Regions from separate parts of the Lapillicoccus jejuensis genome, predicted to be linked through region 1. Evidence: predicted binding sites of a transcription regulator. Region 1 holds the regulator's gene; the other holds the start of a gene.
The links. The regulator LexA, encoded in region 1, represses DNA repair genes until DNA is damaged. The targets are predictions, from matches to a motif close to TCGAACANNTGTTCGA.

Region 1 (7,163 bases):
CCACCTGCCGTCGTCCGAGGTCAGCTTCATGCTCGACCAGTGCCACAACATCGAGCCGAAGGTCCGCGGGCAGCTGCGGTCGGTGCTCAACGTCGAGGAGGGGCTGGCCAAGGCGCTGCTCGTCGACGAGCCGGCGCTGCGGGCGGCGCACGAGGCGGGCGACGTCCTCGGCGCGAACGACGTCCTCATGGACGCCTACCGCACCGACGTCCGGGAGCGCCTCGCGGACCGTCGCGAGGCCCGCGGTCTGCCGCGGGACCCGGTGGCCGCATTCACGGCGTCCGGCTACCTCGAGCGGGTCAGCGCCGAGCGCGTCGGCGGGACCCAGGCGTCCTGGGGGGCCTGACCGAGGAGTCGTCCGTCCACCCCGTCCGGCCGTTCGCCCGCGGTCTGGCCGCCGGCGGTGACGGGCCGTGGGCAGCTCGCCGTGAACGCGTCGACGAGCACCTGGTTGGCGGCGACCGCGGACTGCGGGGTCGTCGTGCTGTAGTCCCGCCCGTTGTAGGCCACCGACGCCTGCCGGGTGCCGTCGGTGGAGGTGAAGACCACGGTGAGGGTGCCGAAGGTGGCGCCGTCGTGCCCGAAGAGCAGCTGGGGGCTCCCGTCGGCCGCGGGGCACGGGTCACCGACGGCGTAGATGCCCAGTCCGTAGCGCAGCGGGGTGGTGGTCCGGGGCGTGAGCATCTGCTGCAGGGAGCCCTTCGAGGTGAGCCGTCCTGCCATCAACGCACGGTAGAACCGGTCGATGTCGGACGCGTTGGCCACCACCGCGCCGGCGGAGGAGAACGAGGTCGACCCGAGGTCATCGAGGATGCCGGGCGGGTCACCCCACAGCGCGACGTCGGACAGGTGCGCGCCGTCGTACGTCGGCCCGTTCATCGGAAAGCGCGCGGAGCCCATCCCGGCGGGCGCGAACACCCGTTGGGCCAGCAGGCTCCCGACGCTGCGGTGCGTCGCCGCAGCGAGCATCATCCCGACCACGACGTAGTTGGTGTTGGAGTAGGAGAACGAGGTGCCGGGCGTGAACGACCACGGGTCCGCCAGCGCCGCGGCGACGAGCTGCTGGTCCGTACGACGCGTCGCGAGGACCGTCTCGACCTGCTCCGGGGTCTGCGCCGTGCGCAGCAGGGCCGTGAGGTAGTCGGGTAAGCCGGAGCGGTGGCTCAGCAGCTCCTCCAGGGTGACGTCGCCGTGCGCGCCCAGCAGCCCGGGCAGGACGTCGTCGACCGTCGTCGACAGGCTCCAGTGCCGGCGGTCCACCTCCTGCATGGCGAGGGTGGCGACCATCGCCTTCGTCACGCTGCCGACCCGCACGGTGTCGAACGGCTGGGCCGCCGACCCGGTCGACGGGTTCCGCACCCCGGCGGCCCCCTTCCACCAGTCGCCGCCGCGGGTCGTGCTCGCTGCGACCACGCCGACCGCTCCGGCGTCGACGACCGCCTGCAGGTCCTGCTGCAGACGCGCCTGAGCGGCCGGGCGCCGGTCGTGCGCCGTGGCGGTGCTCGCGGGGACAGCAGGCTTCGGGACCGGAGGCGTCGGCGCCGCGGTGGCCGCCGCCGCCGGGACACCCAGCGCCAGGATCGCGAGCACGGTCACGGCAGAACGCCATCCCCGGCCCCAGGTGCGCGCGGGCCGTCCTCCGGGTGTCGCCGTCATCGTCCTTCTCCCCTCCATCACGGACGGCGGGTGAGCACCCCGCCACCTCCCTTCCTACCGACCGAGGGAGTGCGACGGATCCCTCCCGCGGCGGAGGCGGCTCCCCATCACGAGGGAGGAGCGACGGTGCCGCCCGGTGGGCGGGGCGGCACCGTCTCCCTCAGGGACGTCGTGTCACGGGGTCGAGTCGTGACGCGGTCCCGGGACCCGGCCCTCCGCGCGGACGTCGCGGAGCCCGGGATGAACCGCCGGCAGGGCGGTCGGGTCGAGCAGAGGGGTGGACGAGCAGCGGGGGAGGGTGCTCAGGGCAGGGCCGGGATGGCGAGGCGCTGCCCCGCGTGCACCTGGAGCGAGCTGAGCCCGTTGGCCAGCTGAATCTGCGCGACGCCCTCGTCGACGGGCAGGCCCGGCAGCTCGTGGGCGGCGACCTGCGACAGCGTCTGCCCCGAGGAGACCGTCACGGTGTGGTCGATGGTCGCCGCGGCGGACCCGGCGCCCAGCACGCTGACGAGCAGGACCACTCCCAGGGTGACGGCCGAGGCGAGGACGAGCAGCCGGCCGAAGCGGGTGATCCGCAGCGGGGCGGACGCGGCGCGGGCGGCGCGGCCGGTCGGGACGAGCCGGAGCTCGGGGCGACGCGACGGGGCGCCCACCAGGTCGGTGGCGGGGGCGACGGACCAGACGGCTGCTGCGCTCATCGATAGCTCCTCAGGGGCGGGGACGAGGCCGGTCGAACGGGTGTGCGATCGAACGCCTGTCCAATTTGTAGCACGCGTGTGCGAGAAAGTCGAGACACGCGTCGAACAGGTGTTTGGCACGCTCGTTCGAAGGTCGTAGTCTCTGGCCATGGACGAGAGTCCATCACCGACCACCGACAGAGCACCCCCGCCGGCCGCGTGACCCCGCCCTGACCTGCGGGAACGCGCTCCCCGGCACCGCAGACGAGAGACCGAGGAGCAGGGATGGCACAGGTGCACGAGATGCCCGAGCGGGGCCAGGGCGACGGCCTCACGGTCCGTCAGCGGCGTGTGCTCGAGGTCATCCGCAACTCGGTCGACCGTCGGGGCTACCCGCCGAGCCTGCGCGAGATCGGCGAGGCCGTGGGCCTGACCAGCCCGAGCAGCGTCGCCCACCAGCTGTCGACCCTCGAGCGCAAGGGGTACCTGCGCCGCGACCCGAACCGGCCGCGCGCCATCGAGGTCGTCTCCCCCGACGCCGCCCCCGAGGAGCGGGGCTACCGCTCGGGTGACGCCGGCACCCGGCAGATCATCGACAGCCAGGGGCTGCTCGAGACGCCGTCGGACGAGACGGGCTCGGGGGACGCGCGCCCGGCGGCGTCGTACGTGCCCGTGGTGGGGCGGATCGCCGCCGGCGGTCCGATCCTCGCGGAGGAGGTCGTCGAGGACGTCTTCCCGCTGCCCAAGCAGATCGTCGGCGAGGGGTCGCTCTTCCTGCTCAAGGTCGTCGGCGACTCGATGGTCGACGCGGCCATCTGCGACGGCGACTGGGTCGTCGTGCGGCAGCAGCCGACCGCGGACAACGGCGACATCGTCGCGGCCATGCTCGACAACGAGGCGACGGTCAAGACGTTCAAGCGCACCGACGGCCACGTGTGGCTCATGCCGCACAACCCGGCGTACACGCCCATCGACGGCGACCACGCGACGATCCTCGGCAAGGTCACGGCGGTCCTGCGCCGGGTGTGACGCTCAGGCGACGGCGGCGGCCAGCCTTGTGAGCGTCTCCCCCAAGGGGCCGTGGAGCCGGATGGTCGCCTCGCCGTCGCCGCGGCTGGGGCCGGCCGTGACGATGGCCACCGGCTTGCCGTCGCGGTGGGCCCGCCGCACGAAGCGGTAGCCGCTCATCACCGCCAGCGACGAGCCCAGGACCAGCAGGCCGCGGGCCCGGTCGACCGTGTCGAAGGCGTGGGCGACGGTCTCCTTCGGGACCGACTCGCCGAAGAAGACGACGTCGGGCTTGAGGGTGTCGCGCCCGCAGACGAGGCAGGCCTGCAGGTGGAAGGTCGTCACGAGGTCGTCGTCGAGGACGATGTCGCCGTCGGGCCGGATCTGGCTGGTGACGCGCGAGGCGTCCCCCGCGACGGCGAGCACCCGGTCGGCGAACCCGGGGTTGGCCAGCGCCATCCGCTCGTGCAGCGCCACCCGGGAGCTGCGGTCGCCGCAGGTGAGGCAGACGACCCGATCGAGCGTGCCGTGCAGCTCGAGGACGTCGTGGGCACCGGCCTCCTGGTGCAGTCCGTCGACGTTCTGGGTGACGATCCCGGTGAGACGGCCGCTGCGCTGGAGCGCGGTGACGGCGCGGTGACCGGCGTTCGGGTGCGCGCGGGTGAAGCGCTGCCAGCCGATGAAGCTGCGGGCCCAGTAGCGCTGGCGGGCGGCGGAGGAGCCGCTGAACTCGTCGTACTGCATCGGCATGACGCGCCGGGTGCCGTCCGGGCCGCGGTAGTCGGGGATCCCCGACTCGGTGCTGAGCCCGGCCCCGGTGAGGACGGCGACCTCGCCGGCCCGGACGAGGCCGAGGAGCTCGTCGAACGACCCCGGACCCTCGACCGCGCCCCCCTCCGCCGGTCGCAGCACCCAGGAGGGGCGTGCGGAGGCGGGGCGGATCACCCCCTCAGTATCGCCCGGCACCCGACCCGACGAGGGTCGGCCCTACCGGACCCAATCCCTACCTCCATGACGATCTCGTGGCGAACGGACCGTCGGCATAACGCGGCGTTATAGAATCCGCCCATGATCGACGCCGCCGGACTGAGGGTCATGCGCGCCATCGCCGAGGAGGGCAGCTTCACCGGGGCGGCCACCGCCCTGGGCTACTCGCAGCCCGCCGTCTCGCAGATGGTGCGACGGCTCGAGCAGCGCACCGGAACGGTGCTCGTCGAGCGCATCGGCCGTCAGGTGCGGCTCACCGAGGCCGGCCAGGTCCTCGCCCGTCACGCGGTCGGCGTGCTGGCCGCCCTCGACGCGGCCGAGGAGGAGGTCGCCGCGATCGCCGGACTGCGCTCCGGCCGGGTACGGCTCATGGCGTTCCCGTCGTCGTCGGCGACGCTCGTGCCCCGGGCGCTGTCGCTGGTCAGGTCGCGCTTCCCCGACGTGTCGGTGAGCTTCAGCGAGGCGGAGCCGCCCGAGGCGCTCGCCGCGCTCCGCGCGGGTGACTGCGACCTCGCGGTGACGTTCGCCTACGAGCAGGACGAGGTGCCGGCGTCCGAGGACCTCGACCTGTTCGTCTCGACCGTGCTGCTCGAGGACGAGGTCCGCCTCGCCGTCCCCCGCAGCCACCCGCTGGCCGAGACCGGAGAGGTCGACCTGGCCGACGTCGGCTCCGAGTCGTGGATCGCCGGGTGCCCCCGGTGCCGGGGTCACCTGCTGGCCCTCGCCCGCCGGTCCGGCTTCTCCCCCACCGTGTCCTACGAGACCGAGGACTACGTCGCCGTGCTCGGTCTCGTCGGCGAGGGCCTCGGCGTCGCGCTCGTGCCCGACCTCATCCTCGCCGCCGCCAAGCACGACGGGGTGGCGACCCTCCCCCTCAAGCCCGCGTCGCGACGGGTCATCACCGCGGTGACGACCGAGGACCTCCAGCGCGTGCCCGCGGTCAGGGCCACCCTCGAGGCGCTAGACGAGAGCGCGGCCGCGCACCGCCGGGCCCGCCCCGTCGCGGTGCCGTCGCTCATGCCCGCCCCCGCCTACCACATCTGAGAACCGCTCCACCCGAATCGGATTCGGTCCGCTCGGCTCGTGTCACGACCCGAGCCGAGCGGACCGAATCCGATTCGTGTGGGTCGCGCCGGGGTCAGCGGGAAGTGACGTAGCGCAGCCCGCCGTGGTCGCCGAGGACGGCGATGTCACCCGACTGGTCGGTGCGCAGGACCTGGAAGCCGTCGCCGCGGAGGGCCGTGACGGTGGACGGCGCAGGGTGTCCGTAGTCGTTGTCGGCCCCGACGCTGACGAGGGCGAGCGGGGCGTGGGTGGCGGCGTACAGCTCGTCGTCACGGTTGGCCGAGCCGTGGTGGGCGACCTTGACGACGTCGAAGCCGTCGGCGAGGAGCGCCGGCTCGGTCCGCAGAGCCCGCAGCAGCTCCGCCGCCGCCTCGCGCTCGACGTCGCCGAGGAGCAGCAGCCGCAGCCCGTCGACGTCGACGGTGAGGACGACCGACGCGTTGTTCGGCACCGACCCGGCCCGGATGACCCGGGCCGGCCACCACACCCGCGCCTCGATCCCCGGCCACGCGAGCCGGTCGCCGGCCCACACCCGGGTCACCGGGACCCCCGCGGCACGGGCCTCGGCCACCACGTCGCGCGCGCGGTCGGCGGGTTCGTCGACGGGTCGACGAGCAGGGCGCCCACGGACCGCCCGCGCAGCACGCCCGGCAGCCCGTCGACGTGGTCGGCGTGGTCGTGCGTGAGGACCACGGCGTCGACCCGGGTCACCCCGAGCCGCCCGAGGCACCCGTCGACGGCCGCCGGGTCAGGCCCGGTGTCGACGACGACCACCGTGCCGGCGGCGCTGCGCAGGACCATCCCGTCGCCCTGGCCGACGTCGCACATGACGTAGCGCCACCCCGGCGGCGGCCAGGTCAGCCGGGCCGTCGGCGCCCCGGCGGCGAGCCCCAGGAGGGCGCACGCCGCCACGACCGCCGGCCGGCGGCGGCCGTGGTGCAGCAGCCACGGCCCGGTGAGGACGACGACGAGGCTGAGCGCCGCGAGGCTGAGCGCCCCGCCGGCGCCGCTCGGCCACGGGACGCTGCCCCAGGGCAGTCCCGCCCCCGCCCGGGCGACGGCCGCGATCCCCAGGGTGGGCAGGGCGGGCAGCCAGGCCGCCCACGCGGCGAGGGGTGGCACCACGAGCGCGAGGAGCGCGACGGCGACACCGAGGACCGTCGCCGGGGTGACCAGCGGCGACACGACGAGGTTGGTGAGGACGGCGACGAGCGACACCGACCCCTGCAGGACGACGACCACCGGCCCGCAGACGACCTGGGCGGCGAGCGGGAGGGCGACGGCGGGTCCGAGCCACCTCAGCCGGGGCGGCAGGCGCGCGGCGAGCGCCTCGCCCCACGGTCGGGCGAGCACGAGCAGCCCGATCGTGGCCAGCGTCGACAGCGCGAACCCCACCGACCTCGACAGCCACGGGTCCCAGACGAGGAGCCCGACGACGGCGGCGGCGACCGCCGGCAGCCCCTCGCGCCGGCGGTGGGTGCCGAGGCCCAGCAGCCCGACGCACCCCATCGCCGCCGCGCGCAGCACGCTCGGCTCGGGCCGGACGAGGACGACGAAGCCGAGCAGCAGGGCGAGCGCCACGAGGGGTCGTCGTCGGCGCCGGACGCCGAGCCACCCGCACGCCCAGATCCCGGCCGCGAGGACGATGGTGACGTTGCTGCCGCTGACCGCGCTGAGGTGGGTCAGGCCGCTCGCCTGCATCGCGGTGGTGAGGTCCTGCGGGGCCCGGCTCGTGTCGCCGAGGACGAGGCCGGGCAGCAGGCCGCGCGC
Region 2 (7,163 bases), 330 kb from region 1:
CCCCGTGGCCAGGGCGTGAGGTGGTCGAGGTCGCACCGGTCGGCGGGCACGGTGCAGCCCGGGGCACGGCAGTGACCGTCGAGGGCGGCGACGCGTTCGGCCATGGCGGGGGTCGGGCGGTACCGCTGGGTCGACAGGTCGAGCGCGGTCCCCGTGAGCGGGTCGGTGACGAGGCGACGCCACACGCTGCCCTCCGCCAGGGCGACCTGGCGGGCGACCTCGGCGGTGACGAACCCGTGGCCCGGTAGCTCGGCGGTGCCGTCCTCGACGCCGAGGAGCGAGGTGAGCGAGACCACGACGTGGACCACCGCGGGTGGGGCGACGGCAAGGGCCCACCAGGGTCCGAGGTCGACGAGGTCACCCGGCTCTGGGTCCTGGTCGACGCCGTGCTTCTCGGCGTCGGCGGGCGTGCGGGTATCCGTGGCGGCGTCGGCGGGCGTGCGGGTGTCCGTGGCGACGTCGGCGCGCGTGCGGGTGTCCGTGGCGGCGTCGGCGGGCGTGCGGGTGTCCGTGGCGGCGTCGGCGGGCGTGCGGGTGTCCGTGGCGACGTCGGCGGGCGTGCGGGTGTCCGTGGGCGAGGCGGTCGTGTCGTTGGTGTCCCTGGGGTCGGGCGCCCCCGACATGTCGGTGTCGGGGCCCGGCGCGTCAGCGGGGCGGTCGTCTCGCCTGGCCGCTCCTGTCGGACGGGCCGGCGTGGGCGGCGCGACCGGCCAGCCGACGAGGAGCAGATCGAGGGTGACGTCCGAGCGGAGGGCGTCCAGCGAACGCTGGTCGCCACCAGCCTTGAGCGAGCGGGCGATGTCCTCGACCCGGTCCAGGGCCGCAGTGACCCGCGGACCGTCGCCGACGACGGTGAGGGTGCCGGTGCCGTCGTCGTGGAGCTCGCCGAAGGCGGTCCGGCGACGCAGGGCGCTCGCGTGCCGGGTGCGCCGGTCCATCTGGTGGAGCACCATCTGCCGGTGCAGGCGCCGGACGAACACCCGGTGCGGCGCCAGGCTCCCGTCGGTCATGGGCGCGAGCACGCGGTCGCTGATGATGCGCACGGTCTCGGGGTGGAGGTCGACCGTCGCGTCGAGGATGCGGGTCGCCCGGTCGAGCGTCGTGCGTCCTTCGGCCAGCCGGGCGAGCACGACGGTCGCCCGGCCGTCGTCGAGGCAGGCGAGGCGCAGCCGGCTGCTCGTCGCCGAGATCGTGTGGCCGGTGACGAGGGCGATCTCGTCGACCGCGATGGCGTCCCCCTCCGCCTGCTCGTCGAACGGCTTGCCGCCGGCCATGAACACCCGTGCCGCAGCCTGGTCGACCTCGTGACCGACCGCCTCGCGGAACCGCCGCACGGCGCCGAGCGCGATGAGGTCGAGCCACGCGTGGACCCGCTCGGTCGCCTCGATGACGGCGAGCTCCTCGGCTGCGACCTTGCTGCGCGCCTCCTCGCGGGGCGGGCGACCGGCGAGCTCGTCGAGGAGGACGGTGAACCCGGCCTCGGTCAGCTCGCGGGGGATGACCTCCCAGGTCCGAGGGGCGAACTCGTGGGGGAGCGGGGGGCGGCGATCACGAGGGCCACGCGCCCGCGCTCCGCCGGTGGCCTTGGTGGCCTTGGTGGCCTTGGTGGACGCGGTGGACCCGGTGACCGCGGTAGACCCGGTGACCGTGGGACTGGTGCCGGCGTCCTGAGCGACGGCCTCGACGGACGCGGCGTGGGCGTCGCGGCGGGACGCGGGGACGGCGAGCAGGCAGAGGGCCGCGACGACGTCGTCCGGGAGGTAGGTCCCTGTGGGCTCCAGGCTCGTCGCGGCCGGGGTCGGCGACCGGTGTGCGGCAGTGATCGTCATCTGCTCCTCCTGACAACTATTCGAACACATGTTCGAAACGAGGTCAAGAGGTCTCGGCGGACCCCGACCCGGCCCTACACCCACCGGCCCGTCGTCGTCGACGAGGTCGTGGGAGGCGGCCGGCCGTTGCCACGACGGCACCGCCCGACCCGGCGGCCGGGTCGAGCGGTGCGCGGTCACGGTGGCGGATCAGCCCTGGCGCGAGGCGATCCACGCCTCCACGTCGTCCGCGGTGCGCGGGATGCGGGACGAGAGCAGCTCGTAGCCGTCCTCGGTCACGAGGACGTCGTCCTCGATCCGCACGCCGATGCCCCGCAGCTCCTCGGGGACCAGCTCGTCGTCGGCCTTGAAGTACAGGCCGGGCTCGACGGTGAGGATCATCCCGGGCCGCAGGTCGGCCTCCATGTAGTCGGCGCGGGTGGCGAGGGCGCAGTCGTGGACGTCCAGCCCGAGGTGGTGGCTGGTGCCGTGCACCATCCAGCGCCGGTGGAACTGGCCCTCCTCCTTGTCGAGCGTCTGCTCGAGCGTGACGCCCTCGGGCAGCAGACCCCACTCGTGCACGGTCTCGGCGATGACGCGGATCGCCGCGTCGTGGATGGCGGAGAACGGCACCCCCGGCTTGATGACGGCCATCGCCGCCTCCTGCGCCTCGAGGACGGCGTCGTACACCTTGCGCTGGGCCTCGGTGAAGGTGCCGTCGACCGGGAGCGTCCGGGTGATGTCGGCGGTGTAGAGCGAGTCGACCTCCACGCCGGCGTCGAGCAGGAGGAGGACGCCCGGCTCGACGGCCCCGGTGTTCTTGATCCAGTGCAGTGTCGAGGCGTGGTCACCGGAGGCGCAGATCGAGTCGTAGCCGACGCCGTTGCCCTCGTGACGCGCGTGCAGCGCGAAGAGCCCCTCGACCCAGCGCTCGCCCCGCTCCTTCTCCAGCGCCTCGCGCAGCCGCGCGACGACCTCGTCGAAGCCGAGCTGCGTGGCGTCGACGGCCTTGCGCATCTCCTCGACCTCGAAGGCGTCCTTGACCAGTCGGAGCGTCGAGAGGCGGGCCGCCAGCTCGTGGTCGAGGTCGACCTCCCGCGATTCCTCTTCCTGAGAGGTGTTCTCCTCGGATGCCTCCTGGCGCACCTTGTCGACGAGGGCCGCCACGTCGGCATCCGCGTCGCGCACCACCCGGACGACGACCGTGCCCGCGTCCTTGGCCAGCGCGTCGGCGAGCTCGTCGATGTGACGCGCGGTGAGGCCGTACTCGGCCTCGACGTCGGCGAGCGTCGGGCGGGCGCCGACCCAGAACTCGCCGTACCGGGCGTCGGAGAAGAACTCGTCGCCCTCGCGGCCGCCGTACGGACGGAAGTAGAGGACGGCCTCGTGGCCGCCGCCCTCGAGCGGCTCGAGGACGAGGACGGCGTCCGGCTCCTGGTCGCCGCCGAAGCCGGTCAGCCAGGCGAACGCGGTGTGCGGCCGGAAGCGGTAGTCGGTGTCGTTGGTGCGCACCTTGAACCCGCCGGCCGGGACGACGAGCCGCTCCCCGGCGAACTCCTCGCCGAGCCGCGCGCGCCGCTCGGCGGCGAAGTCGGCGACGGGCGCCCGGTCGGGGGTGCCCTCGGGGCGCGGGGTCCACCCGCGGCTGATGAACTCCCGCAGGGCGTCGGTGGTCTTGCGCTCGCGGTTCTCGGACTTCTGCTGCTGCTCGCTCACCCCCGCATCGTGCCACGGGCCTGCGGCCGGCACCGGTCAGCGGTCCCCGACCACGACGGCGCTCATCCACGGTGCGGTCAGGAGCGTGGTGACGCGGTGCGTGCGCACGTCCTGGGCGACGAGCCGCTGCGCCGGGGACGAGCAGTCGACGTACTGCGCGTAAGCCGTCGACCCGGCCACCCCGACGATGTCGGGCGACGCGTCGGCGCCCGGCCAGGCGAGCCAGCGGCCGACCCGGCCGTCAGGACCCAGGAGCCCGCTCGGGCCCACGCCGCAGCCGACCTGCGCGACGGCGAGGGCGCCGCCGGGGACCGGCCAGGCCGTCCGGTAGCCCATGGTCCCGTCGTGCACCCCGGGGAGGGCGTGCGTGAGCGGCGTCCAGGTGCCCGTCGACGCGTCGAGCAGGAGCACGTCGGTGCTGTCGTCCGCCGGGTCGAGGGTGCAGGTCATGGCGAGCACCGAGCCGGACCAGGCGTGCGCGTCGCTGCAGGAGCGGTGGCCCGCCGGCAGTCCGACCGTGCGCACGACGGCGCCGGTCGCGTTGTCGTGCACCTCGACGCCGTCGGGTCCCCCGGTGGTGAAGAGCAGCCCGTCGGCCGTGGGGACGAGGCCGCCGGCGTCCGATCCCTCCAGCCGCAGGGTCACCCCGCCCGTGCGGTCGAGCCGCAGGAGCGTGGTGGCACCCGTGCTCCCGTCCGAGCGGTACGCGGTCGTCCGCCCCACCCACACCTGGCGACCGGAGGGGCGGGTGTAGGCCAGGTCGGTCAGGCCGTCGCCGGGGGCGACGTCGCGCCAGCGGCCCGTGCGGGTGTCGAGCTCGACCACCTCGGGCCGATTCGCGTCGGTCCGCACGCCGAGGACGTGGGCACCGTCGCTGGTGATGTCGCGCAGGTCGACCTGCACGACGCTGGTGCCCACCCGCCACCGTCCCCCCGACGGCGAGACCAGGTCGACGGCGAACGGCCCGACGGGGTCGGCGTGGTCGGCGCCGGAGCTCGGGACGCTCGTGTGCACGACCACGCTCCATCCCGGACCCACCTGCGCCCACGGCGGGCCGGCGGCGTCGGTGCCCCCGGCGGGCACGCCCGCACCGGGACCGGCCCCGGGCGCCGTCGTCGGGACCGGCGCCACCGAGGTGGCGTGGCCCACGGGGGTGGCGTGGCCCGCCGGGGTGGCGTGGCCCGCCGGTGTGACGCAGGCGGCGAGCAGGAGCGCGGCGCAGGCGCCGGGCAGCAGGGCGAGCAGGCGGCGGCGTACGGGGTGCATCGAGGCTCCTGGGAGGTGGGTCGGGGGATGAGGACGTGGCCGGGGCCTGCTCCCACCCGTCCTGACTCCCCCCGGCCCCCGGAAGTTGCCCGTACGGCGCCCCCGGGTCGCTCAGTCCTCGATGACGCGGGCCTGGAGGAAGGGGGCGGTGACGAGGGTGCGGACCTGGTGCGTGACGAGGTCCTGCGCCCGCAGGGTGACGTCGTCGCCGTTGCAGGTCGTGTAGGTCGCGTAGACCGTGCGGCCGACGGCGCCCGCGATGCTCGGGGTCTGGACGGCCTGCGGCCACACCAGGGCGGTGCCGAGGTGACCGGACGCGGTGACCAGCCCGGTGTCGCCGGGGCCGCAGCCCGTGCCGCGCATGACGAGGGTGCCCTGCGAGGTGGCCAGCGCGGCGACGTAGCCGTACGTCTCGTCGCCGGTGCCCGTGGCGTGGGTGACGGCCCGCAGGCCGCCGGTGCTCGCGTCGAGGAGGAACACGTCGGAGACGTAGGCCTGGTTCGGTGCGTTCTTGTCACAGCGCACGGCGACGGTGGTCGGGGCGGAGTAGGTGCCCGCCGGGACGCAGTCGTGATAGCCACCGGGGGTGGGCACCGTCCGCAGGACCGCGCCGGTCGCGTTGTCCCGCACCACGAGCGGCTGGTGGAACCAGCCGGTGACCAGGAATCGACCGTCGCCGCTGGGGGCGTACGCGCCGTCCTGGAGGTCGAGGCTCAGCGTGGTGCGACCGGCGCGGTCGAACCGGATGAACGAGGGCAGGCCCGAGCCGACGCCGACCCGGGCGATGATCTGCGACCCGCTGGGCCGGGTGTAGCGGAAGCCGTAGCCGCCCTTCGGGGACGGGATGGTGCGCCACGCGCGGCTCACGAGGTCCATCTCGCGCAGCGCGCCGTCGCGGGTCGCCAGCAGCCGGCGGCCGTCGGGGCTGACGTCCTGCAGGTCCACCCACGGGAGCGTCGCCAGCGTGTAGCGGGCGCCGTACGGCGACACGAGCTGCAGCCGGCCGGTGGTCGGGTTGCTCGGCGACTGGCCGGTCTCGACGACCGTCCAGCCCGCGCGGACCGAGGACCAGGGGATGCCGGCCGGGTCGGCCGGGGTCGCCGGGCGCGCCGCCGGGACGACCGTGGCCCGCGGACCCGTTGTGGCCGGGGTGGCCGGGGTGGTCGGCGTCGTGGCGCTGCGGGCGGGCGCCGGCGTGGTCGCGGGGACCGTGACGCTCTGGGTCGCCGGGGCCTTGTCGGCGACCGGGGCGAGGTGCGGGGAGGCGCTGCAGGCGCCGAGGGCGAGGCCGGCGACGGCGACCGTCGCGCAGAGGAAGGCGGCGGCGCGGCGGCGGCGGTGGGGCGTGGTCATCGTGGTCTCCCGAGTCAGGGTGGACCGGCCTCCGTCGGCCGGTCTCATCGGTCATGTCGCTCGGCGGGGTCTTGATGTTGCCGGCCGATCGTCACGATCAGGTCACGGCCGATCTCGTTGTGACGCAACGGTCTTGGGCCAGGGCAGCACGACGCCCCGCTCCCGGCCCCGAGCGCCAGGAGCGGGGCGTCGGGCCCGCTCGTCAGGAGGTCGCGCAGCCACGCGCCGAGGTTGCTCCGCGCCACATCACGGAACGGTCACGGTGAGGCGACCCGGGTCCACGGCCCGGTTTGCCACACTGGGGCCGTGGCCGACGAGACCCCCCGCCCCCGGCCGAGACGTGCCCCGCGGTCGGGCCGTCCCATCGCCGGGGAGGCCCTGCGCCGCACCCGCCACGCCCTGCAGCCCTCGGGGCCACCGACCGAGGGCATCCCCGTCGTGTGGACGGGGCCGGACGGGGTGGAGCAGGACACGGCGAGGTCGGTCGTCGACTTCGCCATGCGGGTCTCGGCCGCGCTGCTGGCCACCGGCGCGCCCGCCTCGGACGTCGTCGCGACCGCGCTGCTGCTCTCACGCACCTACGGCCTGCGCGGCGTGCACGTCGACGTCACCTTCAGCTCGGTGGCGATCTCCTACCACCGCGGGCCGCTCGCCGACCCGATCACGCTGCTGCGCACGGTCCGCTCGCGCTCCTCGGACTTCCAACGGCTCGACGCCCTGCGCGGCCTCGTCGTCGAGCTGTCCCGCGACCCCGTACCCGTGCCCGAGGCGCGGCGCCGGTTCGACGCCGTCATCGCGATGCCGTACCCCTACCGCCGCTGGGTGACGACGCTCGCGACCGGGGTGCTCGGCGCGTCGGCGGCGGCGGGCTTCGGCGGGGGGCCGCTCATCGTCGCGCTCACCCTCGTGGCCGCGGCGCTCATCGCCGTCACCCAGCACAAGCTGGCGGGGTACGGCGTCGAGTCGTTCTTCGCGCAGGCGGTGGCGGCCGCCGTCCCCACCGTCCTCGCGGTACTCGTC

Region 2: a site for LexA is predicted at 1,850-1,865, ahead of FB458_RS02025 (HNH endonuclease signature motif containing protein). Genes of this name have one in related genera too.

What each region holds. Positions count from the first base shown of each region.
Region 1 is NZ_VFMN01000001.1:101,597-108,759, forward strand. It holds gene rhaI (L-rhamnose isomerase) at 1-346, shown strand, start outside; gene FB458_RS00440 (serine hydrolase domain-containing protein) at 286-1,596, opposite strand; gene FB458_RS00445 (LysM peptidoglycan-binding domain-containing protein) at 1,959-2,354, opposite strand; gene lexA (transcriptional repressor LexA) at 2,619-3,362, shown strand; gene FB458_RS00455 (Sir2 family NAD-dependent protein deacetylase) at 3,366-4,250, opposite strand; gene FB458_RS00460 (LysR family transcriptional regulator) at 4,410-5,372, shown strand; gene FB458_RS21515 (ComEC/Rec2 family competence protein) at 5,467-5,934, opposite strand; gene FB458_RS00465 (ComEC/Rec2 family competence protein) at 5,931-7,163, opposite strand, start outside.
Region 2 is NZ_VFMN01000001.1:427,890-435,052, reverse strand. It holds gene FB458_RS02025 (HNH endonuclease signature motif containing protein) at 1-1,829, opposite strand, end outside; gene FB458_RS02020 (aminopeptidase P family protein) at 2,019-3,524, opposite strand; gene FB458_RS02015 (hypothetical protein) at 3,561-4,790, opposite strand; gene FB458_RS02005 (hypothetical protein) at 4,902-6,143, opposite strand; gene FB458_RS02000 (threonine/serine exporter family protein) at 6,450-7,163, shown strand, end outside.